DNA from 3 places in the Serratia ficaria genome. Region 1 is predicted to be linked to each of the others. Evidence: predicted binding sites of a transcription regulator. Region 1 holds the regulator's gene; each other region holds the start of a gene.
What was found. Region 1 encodes PurR, which represses purine synthesis genes. Its sites were predicted from a motif close to CANGCAAACGTTTGCNTG; they were not measured.
Positions count from the first base shown of each region.

Region 2: the regulator PurR is predicted to act here: its motif matches at 1,885-1,902, upstream of purT (formate-dependent phosphoribosylglycinamide formyltransferase).
Region 3: the regulator PurR is predicted to act here: its motif matches at 2,831-2,848, upstream of guaD (guanine deaminase).

Region 1 is NZ_LT906479.1:2,380,674-2,385,310, forward strand. Features, by position in the region: gene punC (purine nucleoside transporter PunC) at 1-816, opposite strand, end outside; gene punR (DNA-binding transcriptional activator PunR) at 940-1,884, shown strand; gene purR (HTH-type transcriptional repressor PurR) at 1,881-2,906, opposite strand; gene cydH (cytochrome bd-I oxidase subunit CydH) at 3,230-3,319, shown strand; gene CKW09_RS11295 (C40 family peptidase) at 3,450-4,268, opposite strand.
Region 2 is NZ_LT906479.1:2,999,529-3,004,165, reverse strand. Features, by position in the region: gene CKW09_RS14260 (glycosyltransferase) at 1-307, shown strand, start outside; gene CKW09_RS14255 (YoaH family protein) at 375-617, shown strand; gene purT (formate-dependent phosphoribosylglycinamide formyltransferase) at 651-1,829, opposite strand; gene cspE (transcription antiterminator/RNA stability regulator CspE) at 2,102-2,311, shown strand; gene dbpA (ATP-dependent RNA helicase DbpA) at 2,459-3,841, shown strand; gene CKW09_RS14235 (YebG family protein) at 3,931-4,254, shown strand; gene yqfB (N(4)-acetylcytidine aminohydrolase) at 4,294-4,602, shown strand.
Region 3 is NZ_LT906479.1:2,489,338-2,493,974, reverse strand. Features, by position in the region: gene xdhA (xanthine dehydrogenase small subunit) at 1-1,293, opposite strand, end outside; gene guaD (guanine deaminase) at 1,290-2,621, opposite strand; gene CKW09_RS11830 (ROK family transcriptional regulator) at 2,935-4,107, opposite strand; gene CKW09_RS11825 (extracellular solute-binding protein) at 4,245-4,637, shown strand, end outside.

The DNA.
Region 1 (4,637 bases):
GGTTGTACCGTTGATGCGCTTTAACGCGGTGCGGCAGCCATAGCCCCCCAACAGGAAGGCCAGGGTTTGCGGCACATAGCTCAGGCCAATATCGTTCGGGCCGTAGCCCATGTCGCCGAGGATAAACGGCGAACCGGTCAGCCAGGCGAAAAATCCGGCCGAGCAGGCGGCGAACATGGCGACGTTGCCGCTGAACACCGGGGATTTCAACAGCTGCCAGAAGCTGACGCCGCGGTTCTTTTCGGCCGCGATGGGCTGCGGCCTGGCGCTTTCTTTCAGCAGCAGGGTCGGCAGCAGCAGCAGCAGGGCGATGCCCAGCAGCACGGCGAAGATCATCCGCCAGCCGGCGTGGTTCAACAGCCAGGCGCCCAGCAGCGGCGCCAGCGCCGGCGACAGCGCGACCAGCGGCATGATGGTGGCGAACACGCGGTTGGCCTTGCCGTCGCGGTAGCGATCGACCACCAGCGCCTGCCAGGTAACGGCGGCGGAGCAGACGCCGATCGCCTGAATAAAGCGTAACGACCACAGCTGCACGGCATTTTGCACCCACAGCATGCCGAGGCAGCCGAGGGCGAACAGCGCCAGGCCGATCAGCAGCACCGGCTTGCGGCCCAGGTGGTCGGAGAGCGGCCCCCACAGCAGCTGCGCAAAGGCGAAGCCGGCCAGAAAGATGCTGAGGCTGGCGCTGATGGCGCCGGCGGAAATTTGCAGCTCTTCCCGCATGGCGCCGAAGGCCGGCAGGTACATGTCGGTCGCCAGATAACCCAGCATGCTCAGGCCGGCGAGATAGAACATAAAGCCAAAGGAATTTCGCATGGTATTTCTCGTTGGTATTTTGTTGTCGCAGGTTTTTAGCGCCGGCAAGTGTATCCGGCTGGATCTCTGCTTGTGAAACGGTAATATTTGCAAACTGCTGTTAAAAAAATTGAAGGCAAGACGATGTGGTCTGAATATTCTCTGGAAGTCGTGGACGCGGTGGCCCGCACCGGCAGTTTCAGCGCGGCGGCGCAGGAGCTGCACCGGGTGCCCTCGGCGGTCAGCTATACCGTGCGTCAGCTGGAGCAATGGCTGGCGGTGCCGCTGTTTGAACGGCGCCATCGCGATGTGGAACTGACGCCGGCCGGCGCGCTGTTCATCAAGGATGCGCGGGTTGTCATCAAAAAAATGCTCGACACCCGCCGCCAGTGCCAGCAGGTGGCCAACGGTTGGCGCGGCCAGCTGAAAATCGCGGTGGACATCATCGTCAAACCGCAGCGCAGTCGCCAGCTGGTGCTGGATTTCTATCGTCACTTTCCCGATGTCGAATTACTGATGCAGCCGGAGGTGTTTAACGGCGTGTGGGATGCGCTGGTCGACGGGCGGGCGGAGATGGCGATCGGCGCAACGCGCGCGGTGCCGGTCGGCGGCGGCTTCGCCTTCCGCGACATGGGCGACATGAACTGGCTGTGCGTGGTCAGCCCGCAGCATCCGCTGGCGCTGCTGAGCGGCCCGCTGAATGACGACCAGCTGCGGCCTTATCCTTCGCTGTGCCTGGAAGATACCTCGCGCAGCCTGCCGAAGCGCGTGACCTGGACGCTGGACAACCAACGGCGGCTGGTGGCGCCGGACTGGACCTCGGCGCTGGACTGCCTGTGCGCCGGGCTGTGCGTCGGCATGATGCCGGCCCATCGGGCGTTGCCGCTGGTGCGGCGCGGGGAGCTGGCGGCGCTGCAGCTGCAGCAGCCTTTTCCCGCCAGCCCGTGCTGCCTGACCTGGCAGCAGGATAAGCCGTCGCCGGCGATGGCCTGGCTGCTGGACTATCTGGGGGACAGCGAAACCCTGAATCAGGAATGGCTGAGCGAAGCGGCGCCGGAGGCCGGGCGGGCTTCCGGCGGCGGGGATTAACGGCGGTAGTCGACGAACGGGCCGTCGGCGACCGAACGGCGCTCGATCAGTTTCGGATGCACCTCGATCACCTGCGATTCCTCGCGCTTGCTGATGATGCGATCCAGCAGCATGGTGAAGGCCATTTCGCCCAGGCGTTCCTTCGGCTGGTGGATGGTGGTCAGCGCCGGCGTGAAGTAGCGGGCGTTGCGCACGTTATCGTAACCGATCACCGAAATGTCCTGCGGCACCCGCAGCCCCAGTTCGTCGGCGGCGCAGATGGCGCCCATCGCCATGATGTCGCCGCCGCAGAACACCGCGGTCGGACGCTGTTTCTGCGACAGGATCTGATGCATGGCCTTGTAACCGGACTCCGGCTCAAAGTCGCCCTGTACGATCCATTCGTCGCGCACCTCGATATTGGCTTCCTGCATCGCCTTCAGAAAGCCCTGATGTCGCCCGCCGCCGGTGTTGCGCGCCAGCTGCCCAGGAATGGCGCCGATGTCGCGGTGGCCGCGCTCAATGAGATAACGGCCGGCCAGATAACCGCCCTCGAAGGCGTTGTCGATGATGGTGTCGGTAAAATCGCCGCGCGCCGCGCCCCAGTCCATCACCACCATCGGGATATTGCGGTAGTCTTCCAGCATGCCCAACAGCTGGTCCGGGTATTCCGAGCACATCACCAGCAGGCCGTCGACGCGCTTTTGCGCCAGCATCGCCAGATAGGCGCGCTGCTTGTCCAGGTTGTTATGCGAGTTGCACAGGATCAGCGTGTAGCCTTTGCTGTAGCAGCTGTTCTCCACCGCTTCGATCACTTCGGCAAAATAGGGCGCCTCGCTCGAGGTGGCCAGCAGGCCGATCGACTTGGTGTGATTGACCTTCAGGCTGCGCGCCACGGCGCTCGGCGAGTAATGCAATTCTTTGATCGCGGCCCATACGGCCGCTTTGGTTTCTTCGGCGACGAAACGAGTCTTATTGATGACGTGCGAAACGGTGGTGGTGGAAACGCCAGCGCGTTTGGCCACATCTTTAATCGTTGCCATGTAAGAAATGACTCCTGAACTCACATGTTGCAGCATGTAAGTGTGATGTTAATCGTTTGCCTGCGTAGATCCTTCTCCAGAGAAGCGAAAACCGAGTTTTTAATGTGTTGAAGTCTTCAGCGCTGGTCAGGAGGGGCATTGTTGCCGGTACGCAGTTGTGAACTGCGAATTTTGTCGCATATTGAGCAAAAGGGGAAGAGGTAATCGGCATTATAAACCGGGAAATGATAACAAGATTTTATTGGCGAACTGTGGGAAAATGATTTGACGTACTAATTGTACGCCTTTTATCCTTGGGAAAGCCTATCTGAGAAGGAGTAGTAATGGATACCGATCTGAAGATGTCGCTGTTCACCACCCTGTGTGCGCTGGCCGTGATCATTGCCTTCAGCTTCACCGCTGCGCTGAACTGAATTCCCGGCATTAACAGGCGCAGCTTGCTGCGCCTCGTCGCTTTCCCCGCGGTTATCCCCGTTCTTCTGCAACAAACGTCCCGTTCGCCAACGCCTGGAGGTTCTCCGGCCACTTCGGCCGCGCTAAGTATTAACGAATGGTTTTCGGCGTGACGACCCGGCGCGCGCCGATATAGTGGTTCTGCCAGTAGTCGTTGTCGAGCTGGCTGATGCGGATCTCTTCACCGGTGCGCGGCGACTGGATGAATTTGCCGTTGCCCAGATAAACCCCAACGTGATCGGCCACGCCGCGGTTGTTGATGCGGAAGAACACCAGATCGCCGCTTTCCAGCTCGCTTTTCTTGATGGGCGCGGCGTCGCGCAGGTGATACATCTCATTGGCGGTGCGCGGCATCTTGATTTTCACCACGTCCTTATAGGCGTAATAAATCAGGCCGCTGCAGTCAAAGCCGGTACGCGGCGAGCTGCCGCCCCAGCGATAAGGCTTGCCCATTTGATCCATCAGCTTGGCCATGGCGGTTTGCTTGGCGTGTTGATAGCGTTTTTTATGCGCCGGGCTGAGCTTCAGCGGCTTATCGTCGTGCACCAGTTTGGCGGTAGCCATCCCGGCACTGCGGTGGCGGCCGTAGCCTTTTTTGTAACCCTTCTTCGGTGGGGTCACCTTAATTTTGGCGATTTTTTGGGATTTGGTTTTCGATTTGGCGCTGACGATCTTTTTGGCCGTTTTCTCTGATTTGGTCTTGGCGACCTTGGTTTTTTTCTCTGGGGCCGCCACTTTCACTTTTTTGCTGGCCTTGACCGCTTTCTTTTTCTTGCGATCGTCCGGCCGCGCTTCATTGACATGGCTCTTGCGCTGCTCGGCGGCAATACGCGCCTGCGGCGCAGCGTGCGCCAGATTGAAGAATAGCTGCGTAAACAACAGCACAAAAAGCGTAAGAATTAAACGCATGTCGACGTCACCAGCCTTGGCCCCGAAACGGATATCGAAAGAGTCACAGTATTCCCGAATTTCGCCATATAAAACAGCGGAGAACTCATAAATAATAATCCATATTGTGAGAAAACGTTAATAGCCTTTTTTTTGGTTTAAAATCAGCCCGTTGATGTATAAAAAATCATCAGTCTCGCGTTGCGGTTTTAATTAAACGCCGGGCGGGGGGCGACGAAATATATTAGTGAAATGGTCGGATTAAAAATGTTATTCTGAGCCTAAGTTTTAACCGGAATGGCGTTGCCGGTGAGGCGCGATCGGCACAGGGCGAATGTCCTTGCAAAAGATGGCGTTTTCTTGCGACTGTTCCAGCCGCTACAATAGCCC
Region 2 (4,637 bases), 620 kb from region 1:
TCAGCGTCATTACATGAAGATCGTCGAAATGCTGACGCAGCTCAACCACCGCTATGCGGACAAAATCGATCTTCGCCCGGCGTTCCACTGGCAGATCGCCCGCGAAGCGCTGGGCATCTGCCACAGCATCCGCCGCGAGCCGGAGCTGACGGCGCAGTGCCGGATAACCGAAGAGTTCTACCGGCGCGGCATCGACAAGGCAATGGCCGCCAATGCGCGCGGCATCAAGCAAGGCTGGCATGTCATGCTGTGGCGACACCGTCTGAAGCAGTGGCACGGCCGCAGCGGCTGCTCGCAGCCCGCCTGAATCACAAGCATTGGGATCTGCCGTTTTAAGGCGTATACTCCCCCTCCATTTTGCTGGAGAAAAACACATGCTTGCAGGTATGCCATCACTGAGCCACGCAGAGCAACAGGCAGCGGCGGAGCGCATTCATCAACTGATGGAACAGGGCATGAGCAGCGGTGAAGCCATCGCCCGCGTCGCGCAGGAAATCCGCGAAAAGCATCAGGGTGACCCGGTTTCGGCGTTGTTCGATGACGAAGATGAAGAAGAGTATGAAGCACGGCCCGACGAGCAGGCCGATGACAACGATGAAGAAGACGAAAACTATTGATGTCAAAAGGGCCGGAAAACCGGCCCGCTGACATTACCCTTCGAGCGTGACCGCAGCGGCTGCCTGCTTGGCCATTTCCACCGCTTGTTCCACCGTTTCCGCCGTCGCCAGCGCCACGCCCATGCGGCGCTGCCCCTGAATCTCCGGTTTGCCGAATAAGCGCAGCTGATTATATCCGCTCAGCGCGCGGTCCAGGCCGCCAAAACGCAGGTCGGTGCTGGTCATTTGCGGCAGGATCACCGCCGAGGCGGAGGGGCCGAACTGGCGGATTGCGCCAACCGGCAGGCCGAGGAAGGCGCGAACGTGCAGCGCGAATTCCGACAGGTTCTGGGAAATCAGCGTCACCATGCCGGTATCGTGCGGGCGCGGTGACACCTCGCTGAAGATCACCTCATCGCCGCAAACGAACAGCTCTACGCCGAACAGGCCGAATCCGCCCAGCGCCTTCACCACTTGCTCCGCAATAGCCTGGGCGCGGCTCAGGGCCAGATCGGACATCGACTGCGGCTGCCAGGACTCGCGATAGTCGCCGTCTTCCTGGCGGTGCCCGATAGGGGCGCAGAAATGCACGCCATCCACGGCGCTGAGCGTCAGCAGGGTAATCTCGAAGTCAAACTTCACCAGACCTTCGACGATCACCCGGCCGCCGCCGGCGCGCCCGCCCTGTTGGGCGTAATCCCAGGCGGTTTTCAACTGCTCCGGGCCGCGGATCAGGCTTTGCCCCTTGCCGGACGAACTCATGACCGGCTTGACGATGCACGGATAGCCGATGTGCGCTATCGCCTGATGGAAATCGGCCTCGCCGTCGGCAAAGCGATAGCGGGAGGTGGGCAGGCCGAGGGTTTCCGCCGCCAGGCGCCGAATGCCTTCACGGTTCATGGTCAGGCGGGTCGCTTCGGCGCAGGGCACCACGCGGTGGCCCTGTTGCTCCAGCTCAACCAGCATGTCGGTGGCGATGGCCTCTATTTCCGGCACGATGTAATCGGGGCGTTCCCGTTCAATCAGTGCCTTGAGCGCGGCGCCATCGAGCATATTGATGACGTGGCTGCGGTGCGCCACATGCATGGCGGGCGCGTCGGCGTAGCGATCGACGGCGATCACTTCCAGCCCCAAGCGCTGGCATTCAATGGCGACTTCTTTACCCAGCTCGCCGGAGCCGAGCAGCATAACGCGGGTGGCGGACGGGCGCAGGGCGGTTCCAATCGTTAACATAGTCTCGTACCTGGATCGTGAAAGTTGAGCGGTCTGACAATCGGCGGCGAGTATATACGAAAACGATTGCGCATGCAGCCGCCGAGCGAAGGGAAAACGGCTGGAACGGCGCAAGGGGAATTGCTAACTCGCTGTTTTTATAACAAACAAAAACATTTGCTCCGTACAGATGATTATGCGTTAATGATCGACGGCGAAAGAAGGCCTACATATGCTAGGGCTTTCGCGCCTGAGTGCCGTTAAGGCAGGTTTATCAAGTAAAGGAAAGACAAATGGCTAAGATCACCGGTCACGTTAAATGGTTCAACGAAAGCAAGGGCTTCGGTTTCATCACCCCGGCCGACGGCTCCAAGGACGTTTTCGTTCATTTCTCCGCTATCGTCAGCGAGGGGTTCAAAACGCTGGCGGAAGGCCAGCAGGTCGAGTTCTCCATCCAGGACAGCCAACGTGGCCCGGCCGCAGCCGACGTCGTCGCCATTTAACGACGCCGCTGCCGAAAAACCCGCCGCCGGCGGGTTTTTTTATGCCTGAAGCCCGTAACCCGGCCTATCTCTGTTATCATCTGCGGTTGATTCGGCGCCTGCCCGCGGGCGCGCCGCCATTCCATTCGCCATATAAGAGTTATCGCCGTGAGCACAGTTTCTTTTTCTTCCCTGCCGCTGCCAGCCGCACAGTTGGCCAACCTCAACGAACTGGGGTATGCCGAAATGACGCCGGTGCAGGCCGCCGCGCTGCCCGCCATCCTGCAAGGGCGGGACGTGCGCGCCAAGGCAAAAACCGGCAGCGGTAAAACGGCGGCGTTCGGCATCGGCCTGCTGGACAAAATCAACGTCGGCCAGGTCGCCGCCCAGGCCTTGATCCTGTGCCCGACGCGCGAGCTGGCTGACCAGGTGAGCAAAGAGCTGCGCCGCCTGGCGCGCTTCACCCAGAACATCAAAATACTGACTCTGTGCGGCGGCCAGCCGATGGGCCCGCAGCTCGACTCGCTGGTGCATGCGCCGCATATCGTGGTGGGCACGCCAGGCCGCATTCAGGAGCACTTGCGCAAGAAAACGCTGGTGCTGGATGAACTGAAGGTGCTGGTGCTGGACGAAGCCGACCGCATGCTGGACATGGGGTTCGCCGACGACATCGACGACGTGATCGGCTATACGCCGCCGCAGCGTCAGACCCTGCTGTTTTCCGCCACCTATCCGACCGGCATTGAGCGCATCAGCGCGCGGGTGCAGCGCGACCCTTTGAATGTGGAAGTGGACGGTGACGAAGACCTGCCGACCATCGAGCAGCGCTTTTACGAAACCACCCGCGATCAGCGCCCGGCGCTGCTGGTTTCGGCGATCCGTCATTTTCAGCCGTCCTCCTGCGTGGTGTTCTGCAACACCAAGCGCGACTGCCAGAGCGTGTTTGAAGCGCTGGAGGCGCGTGGCATCAGCGCGCTGGCGCTGCATGGCGATCTGGAACAGCGCGACCGCGATCAGGTGCTGGTGCGTTTCGCCAACCGCAGCTGCCGGGTGCTGGTAGCGACCGACGTCGCCGCGCGCGGGCTGGATATCAAGGATTTGGAGCTGGTGGTTAACTACGAGCTGGCGTTCGATCCGGAGGTGCACGTTCACCGCATCGGCCGCACCGGCCGCGCCGGCATGAGCGGCCGGGCCATCAGCCTGTGCACGCCGCAGGAAATGGCGCGTGCGCACGCCATCGAGGAATACCTGCAGCTGCGGGTCGATTGGGCGCCGGTGTCTGAGCTGAGCGGGGCGGCCAATACGCCGCTGGAAGCCGAGATGATCACGCTGTGCATCGACGGTGGCCGCAAGGCGAAAATTCGCCCCGGCGACATCCTGGGCGCGCTGACCGGCGACGCCGGCCTGACGGCGGCGGAAGTGGGCAAGATCGACATGTTCCCGGTGCATGCCTACGTGGCGATCCGCAAGGCCAGCGCCCGTAAGGCGATGCAACAGCTGCAGCAGGGTAAAATCAAAGGCAAAAGCTGCAAGGTGCGTTTGTTGAAATAACGCCGGGTCGGGGAGCGGCTTGCTCCCCGCCTGAAATCATTTTATACTGGTTTTATGTACAGTAATTTCGTACCTTTGAGGACGCACGCATGGCGGTTGAAGTAAAATATGTGGTGGTGAGAAACGGTGAGGAAAAAATGACTTTCGCAAGCAAGAAAGAAGCCGACGCCTACGACAAGATGCTGGATTTGGCCGACAACCTCGGCGACTGGCTGCAGCAAGCGCCGCTGAGTCTGGACGACGAGCAGCGCGAAGGCCTCGGCTTCTTCCTGGCTGAGAACAAAGACGCCCTGGCGCAGATCCTGCGCGGCGCGGCGCCGCCGGAAAGCGTCAAAAAGCCGGCTAAAGCGAAAGCGGAAAAAAACCTTGCTGACCCAAAAGAGGGGTCTGCGTCAGAAAAGCAGGCGGCATAATGACTTATGTTGCGGTGTTGTGATGAAAAAGGATCTAAAATGAGCCGTGAAATAACCTTCTTCAGCCGCTTTGAGCGAGACATCCTGGCCGGGCTCAAAACCATCACCATTCGGGACGCCAGCGAATCGCACTTTCATCCCGGTGAAGTGTTGCGGGTAAGCCGTAACGAAGACGGCGAGTTTTTCTGCTTTATCGAGGTGTCGTCGGTGGCGCCGGTGCGCCTGGATGCGCTGACGGAACAACATGCACAGCAGGAAAATATGTCGCTCGGCGAGTTGAAGCGGGTGATCGAGGAAATCTATCCCGGGGTGGATGAGCTGTTTGTCATCACTTTTGCCAAACGCTGATCCTCCGCCCGTCCGCCTGTGAACCCGGGGCCGGC
Region 3 (4,637 bases), 110 kb from region 1:
CAAGGCCTGCGCCGCCAGCTCCACCGTGGCCCTGCGCCAGGGTTGGCCCACCAGCCGTTGTTCGCAGCGCAGCGCGCGCTGCGGCGTGGCCGCCATGCCGCCGAACGCCACCCGCGCCTCGCGCACCACCCCCTGTTCGATGGTCAGATTGAATGCGCCGCACACCGCGGAGATGTCATCCTCCCGTCGTTTGGACACTTTCCAGGCGCGGAAGTCCGCCGGCGCGTCGGCCGGCAGCGAGATGCTTTCGATAAATTCGCCGGGCTGCAGCGCGGTTTGCCGATAGCCGAGGAAGAACTGGCGCAGCGGCAGCGCGCGCCGCCGTTCGCCGCAGCGCAGCATCAGCTGCGCATCCAGCGCCAGCAGCAGCGGCGCGCCGTCGCCGATCGGCGAAGCGTTGGCGATATTGCCGCCCAGCGTGCCCTGATTGCGGATCTGCTGCGAGGCGAAGCGCGCCAGCAGCTCGCCAAAGGCCGGATGGTAACCCTCCAGCAGCGGGTACAGGTCGCTCAGCGTCGCCCCGGCGCCGATCGTCAGCCTGCCGTCCGCGCGCTGCGTCCGCTTCAGCTCGGCCACCTGGCCCAGCGCGATCAACAGCGGCAGATCCTGATGGCGCTGGGTGATTTCCAGCGCCAAATCGGTGCCGCCCGCCAGCAGTTTGGCCTGGGGGTGTTGCCGATACAGCGCCGCCAGCTCGTCGAGGGTCTGCGGCATCAGGCAGCGCTTGCCGGCCGCCTCCTGCGATTTGGCGGGCTCGATAGCCTGCAGCTGCCGCAGCGTCCGTTGCCGTTCCAGGTCGAAGCCGTCGGGGGTTTGCCGTTCACAGGCCTGCTGCGCCGCCGCCAAAATGGGGCGATAGCCGGTGCAGCGGCACAGGTTGCCGGCCAGCGCCTGCTGCGCCGCTTCGCGCCGATAATCGGCGCTATTTTTTTGCAGGCAGAACATCGACATTACGAAGCCCGGCGTACAAAACCCGCACTGCGAGCCGTGGCAGTCCACCATCGCCTGCTGCACGCCGTGCAGCCGGCCGTTTTGTTTCAAATCTTCCACGGTAATCAGCTGCCTGCCGTGCAGCGCGCTGACCAGCGTCAGGCAGGCGTTGACGCTGCGGTAGCGCAACTCGCCGTCATGCGGCTCCGCCAACACCACGGTGCAGGCGCCGCAGTCGCCCGAAGCGCAGCCTTCTTTGGTGCCGCAACGCCCCAGATCGCGGCGCAGGTAGTTGAGCAGCGTGGTGTTCGGGTCGAGCGCCGCCTCGCTTTTCAACCTGTTATTGAGCAGAAACCGGATCATGCCGCCTCCTCGCGCGCAGGCGCCTGATACACCACCTTGCCGTCGACGTAGGTGCGGTAAATGTTGCGGTCGTCCCCCAGCGTCATCAGCACGAACAGCTGGTCCGCCAGCGCGGGGCTGTTTTCATGCCGCAGCTTCTGCAACGCCGATACCGCCGGATCCAGCACCACGAAATCCGCCTCTTTACCGGGGGTGAAATTGCCGATCTTGTCGTCCAGCGCCAGCGCCCGCGCACCGCCCAGGGTAGCGTGGTAAAACGCCTCGCAGGCGGAGAGCTTGTAACGCTGCAGCTGCCCCACTTTATAGGCCTCGCCCAGCGTCTGCAGCATGTTGAAGGTGGTGCCGGCGCCCACGTCGGTACCGATACCCAGCTTCACCCGCTTCTGCCAGGCCTTTTGCAGGTTGAACAGCCCGCTGCCGAGGAACAGGTTGGAGGTGGGGCAAAAGGCGATGGACGAGCGGGTTCGGCACAGGCAGTCCCACTCCTGTTCCTCCAGATGCAGGCAGTGGGCGAACACGCTTTTGCCGCCGGTCAGCCCGTAGCGGTGGTAAACGTCCAGGTAGCTGCGGCTTTCCGGAAACAGTGCTTTCACCCAGGCGATTTCATCGGGGTTCTCGCTCAGGTGGGTGTGCAGATACGCGTCCGGAAACTCTTCGCGCAGCCGCTGCACCTGCGCCAGCAAGGCCGGCGTGCTGGTCGGCGCGAAGCGCGGCGTAATGGCGTAGCTCAGGCGTTGCCTGCCGTGCCAGCGTTCGATCAGCGCCCGCGTTTGGCGGTAGCTCTGTTCCGGGGTCTCCAGCAGCGCCGGCGGCGCATGGCGATCCATCATCACCTTGCCGGCGATCAGGCGCATGTTCAGCGCCGCCGCCTGGCTGAACAGCGCATCCACCGACTGCGGATGCACGGTGCCGAACACCAGCGCGGTGGTGGTGCCGTTGCTCAACAGCTGCCGCAGAAAGAAGGCGCTCATTTCACCGGCGTGTTTTTCGCAGGCAAAGCGGCTTTCCGTCGGGAAGGTGTAGTTTTTCAGCCACCCCAGCAGTTGGTCGCCATAAGCGCCTATCATTTCGGTTTGCGGATAATGAATGTGGCTGTCGACAAACCCCGGCACGATCAGCTTGTCGCGATAATCGGTCACCGCAAAACCCGGCGGCAACAGCGCCTCGCCCTGCCGCCAGCTGCCGTGCCAGACGATCGTCCCCTCGTTCAGCAACAGCAGGCCGTCGGGAATATGCCGCAGCTGCGCGTCCAGCCGCTGCGGTTCATCCACGCAGGCGGCGATATCGAAAAAATTGCCACGGATAGCCGTGGTGAATTGCATGCTCATTTGCCGTTCCTTTTCTGGCGACCAGCGCACAGCATCCGGCTGAGTGAGCTCAGCCCGACGAAATATGGCGGTCTTTTAACGATCGCAGGTGTTGATTCAAGAATAGCAAGCGGCGTGCCAGTTGGTTTTTTATTGTAATTTTTTTATTTAAAACAATGAGATATTAATTATTCGAAAAATATTGTCCGGCGAAAGAAATAAGCGAAATATAAGCAAACGGTTGCCTTGAAATAGCAACCGTTTGCTTATATTGGCTTAATCCGCGGGTTGCACCAATAATGGGCAGGAATAGCCCAACCGGAACAGAAAGCGGTTATTTCAATAACACTTCATAGCGCGGGTTGAATTCATCGAACAGCGGCAACGCCGCCGCCCCCAGCGCCGCCGTATCGGCGCCGGTGGTGCCCAGCCGCACCCGCAGGCCGTCGAGGTATTTGCTGCGCACCGAACGGTGCAGCGGCGTCAGCCGTTTAATCAGCTGCCCGACCAGGCTTTCCGGCATCAGGCCGCCGATAATCACCGCTTCGGCGTCGAACATGCATTCGATGATGTTGATCGCCTGCCGCAGCGGCGGCGCCGCCAGATCCAGCCAGGTATCGAGCTTTTCCTGCGGCAGCGCCAGCAGATCCTGCGGCATGGCGCGCATCGGATCCAGCCCGCAGCTCTCGTAGGCCGCCTGCAGCGAAACGTAACGCTCCAGGCAGCCCCGGTTGCCGCAGTAGCAGTCTTTGCCGCCCGGTTGCACAATCATGTGGCCGACCTCACCAGCATTGTGCGCATGGCCGGTGTAAATTCGCCCGTCGGTGAAGATCCCCGCCCCCAACCCGGTGCCGAGATACAAATAAATAAAGGAATTGAGCCGCTTGGCCACCCCGTGCAAACGCTCGCCGATGGCGGCGACGGTAGCGTCGTTTTCCAGCGTTACCGGCAGCCCGCTCTGCGCCGCCAGATCGGCCACCACGTCGGTATTCTCCCAGCCGTTGAGCGTGGTCGGCCCCACCGAGGAAATCCCCTCCACGCCAAACGGCCCCGGCATCACCACGCCGATGCCGAGCATTTTGCCCCACGCCAGATCCGGCTGCTGGCGCATTTCTTGCAGTACATCACAAATCAGTTTCAAGGTGGCGGCAGGCTGGGGCTTTTGCACCATAATCAGCCGGTGGAAGCGAACGCTGCCTGATAAATCGACGACGATGATCAACAGCGTCTGGTGATCCAGATGGATGCCGATGGAGTACGCGCTGTTCGGGTTCAGGGTCAGCGGCGTCGCCGGTTGGCCCCTTCCGCCGGCGCGGCGCGGCAGGTGCGAGGAGAGAATGCCGGCCCGTTCCAGCTCCGTCGCGATATTCGAAACGGTTTGCGGCGTCAGTGACGTCAGCCGGGCAATTTCGGCGCGGGTCAGCTCGCCGTGCAAACGAATAGCCTCTATCACTACGCGCCGGTTATGTGCGCGAGCATGTTCAAGGTTAGTGCCGGATGTCGTCATAACTGCCTATGCAGAAAGGGAAATCGTCTTAGCAGTATGGTGCCCTCCATTAAAGCAATCAAATTGATTTAAGTAACCGGCGCCTGGTTTGCCCAAGGGTTCCGGTTCAACGCTTGTTAACACCGGAGAACGCACGAATGAAAAGCCAACCCCTTGCCGCCACGGCGGTCTGTACCCTGTCCGCCCTGGCGTTCGGCGCTTCCTGCGCCAACGCCGCCCCGACGCGCATCAACGCGCTGTTCATGACCCAGGCGGCCTACAGCGAAAACGACATCCGCGCCATGACCGCGGACTTCAGCAAACAGCACCCGGATATCGCCGTTAATCTGGAGTTCGTGCCCTACGAAGCGCTGCACGATAAAATCGTCGCGGCGCGCGGCGCCGGCAGCAACGGCTACGACGTGGTGCTGTTCGACGCCATCTGGCCGGCCGAATTCACCAAATTCGGCCTGCTGCAGGACGTCACCTCGCGCATCAGCGCCGCCGACAGCGGCAAGATCTTCGACGGCGCCATGACCACCGTCACCTAT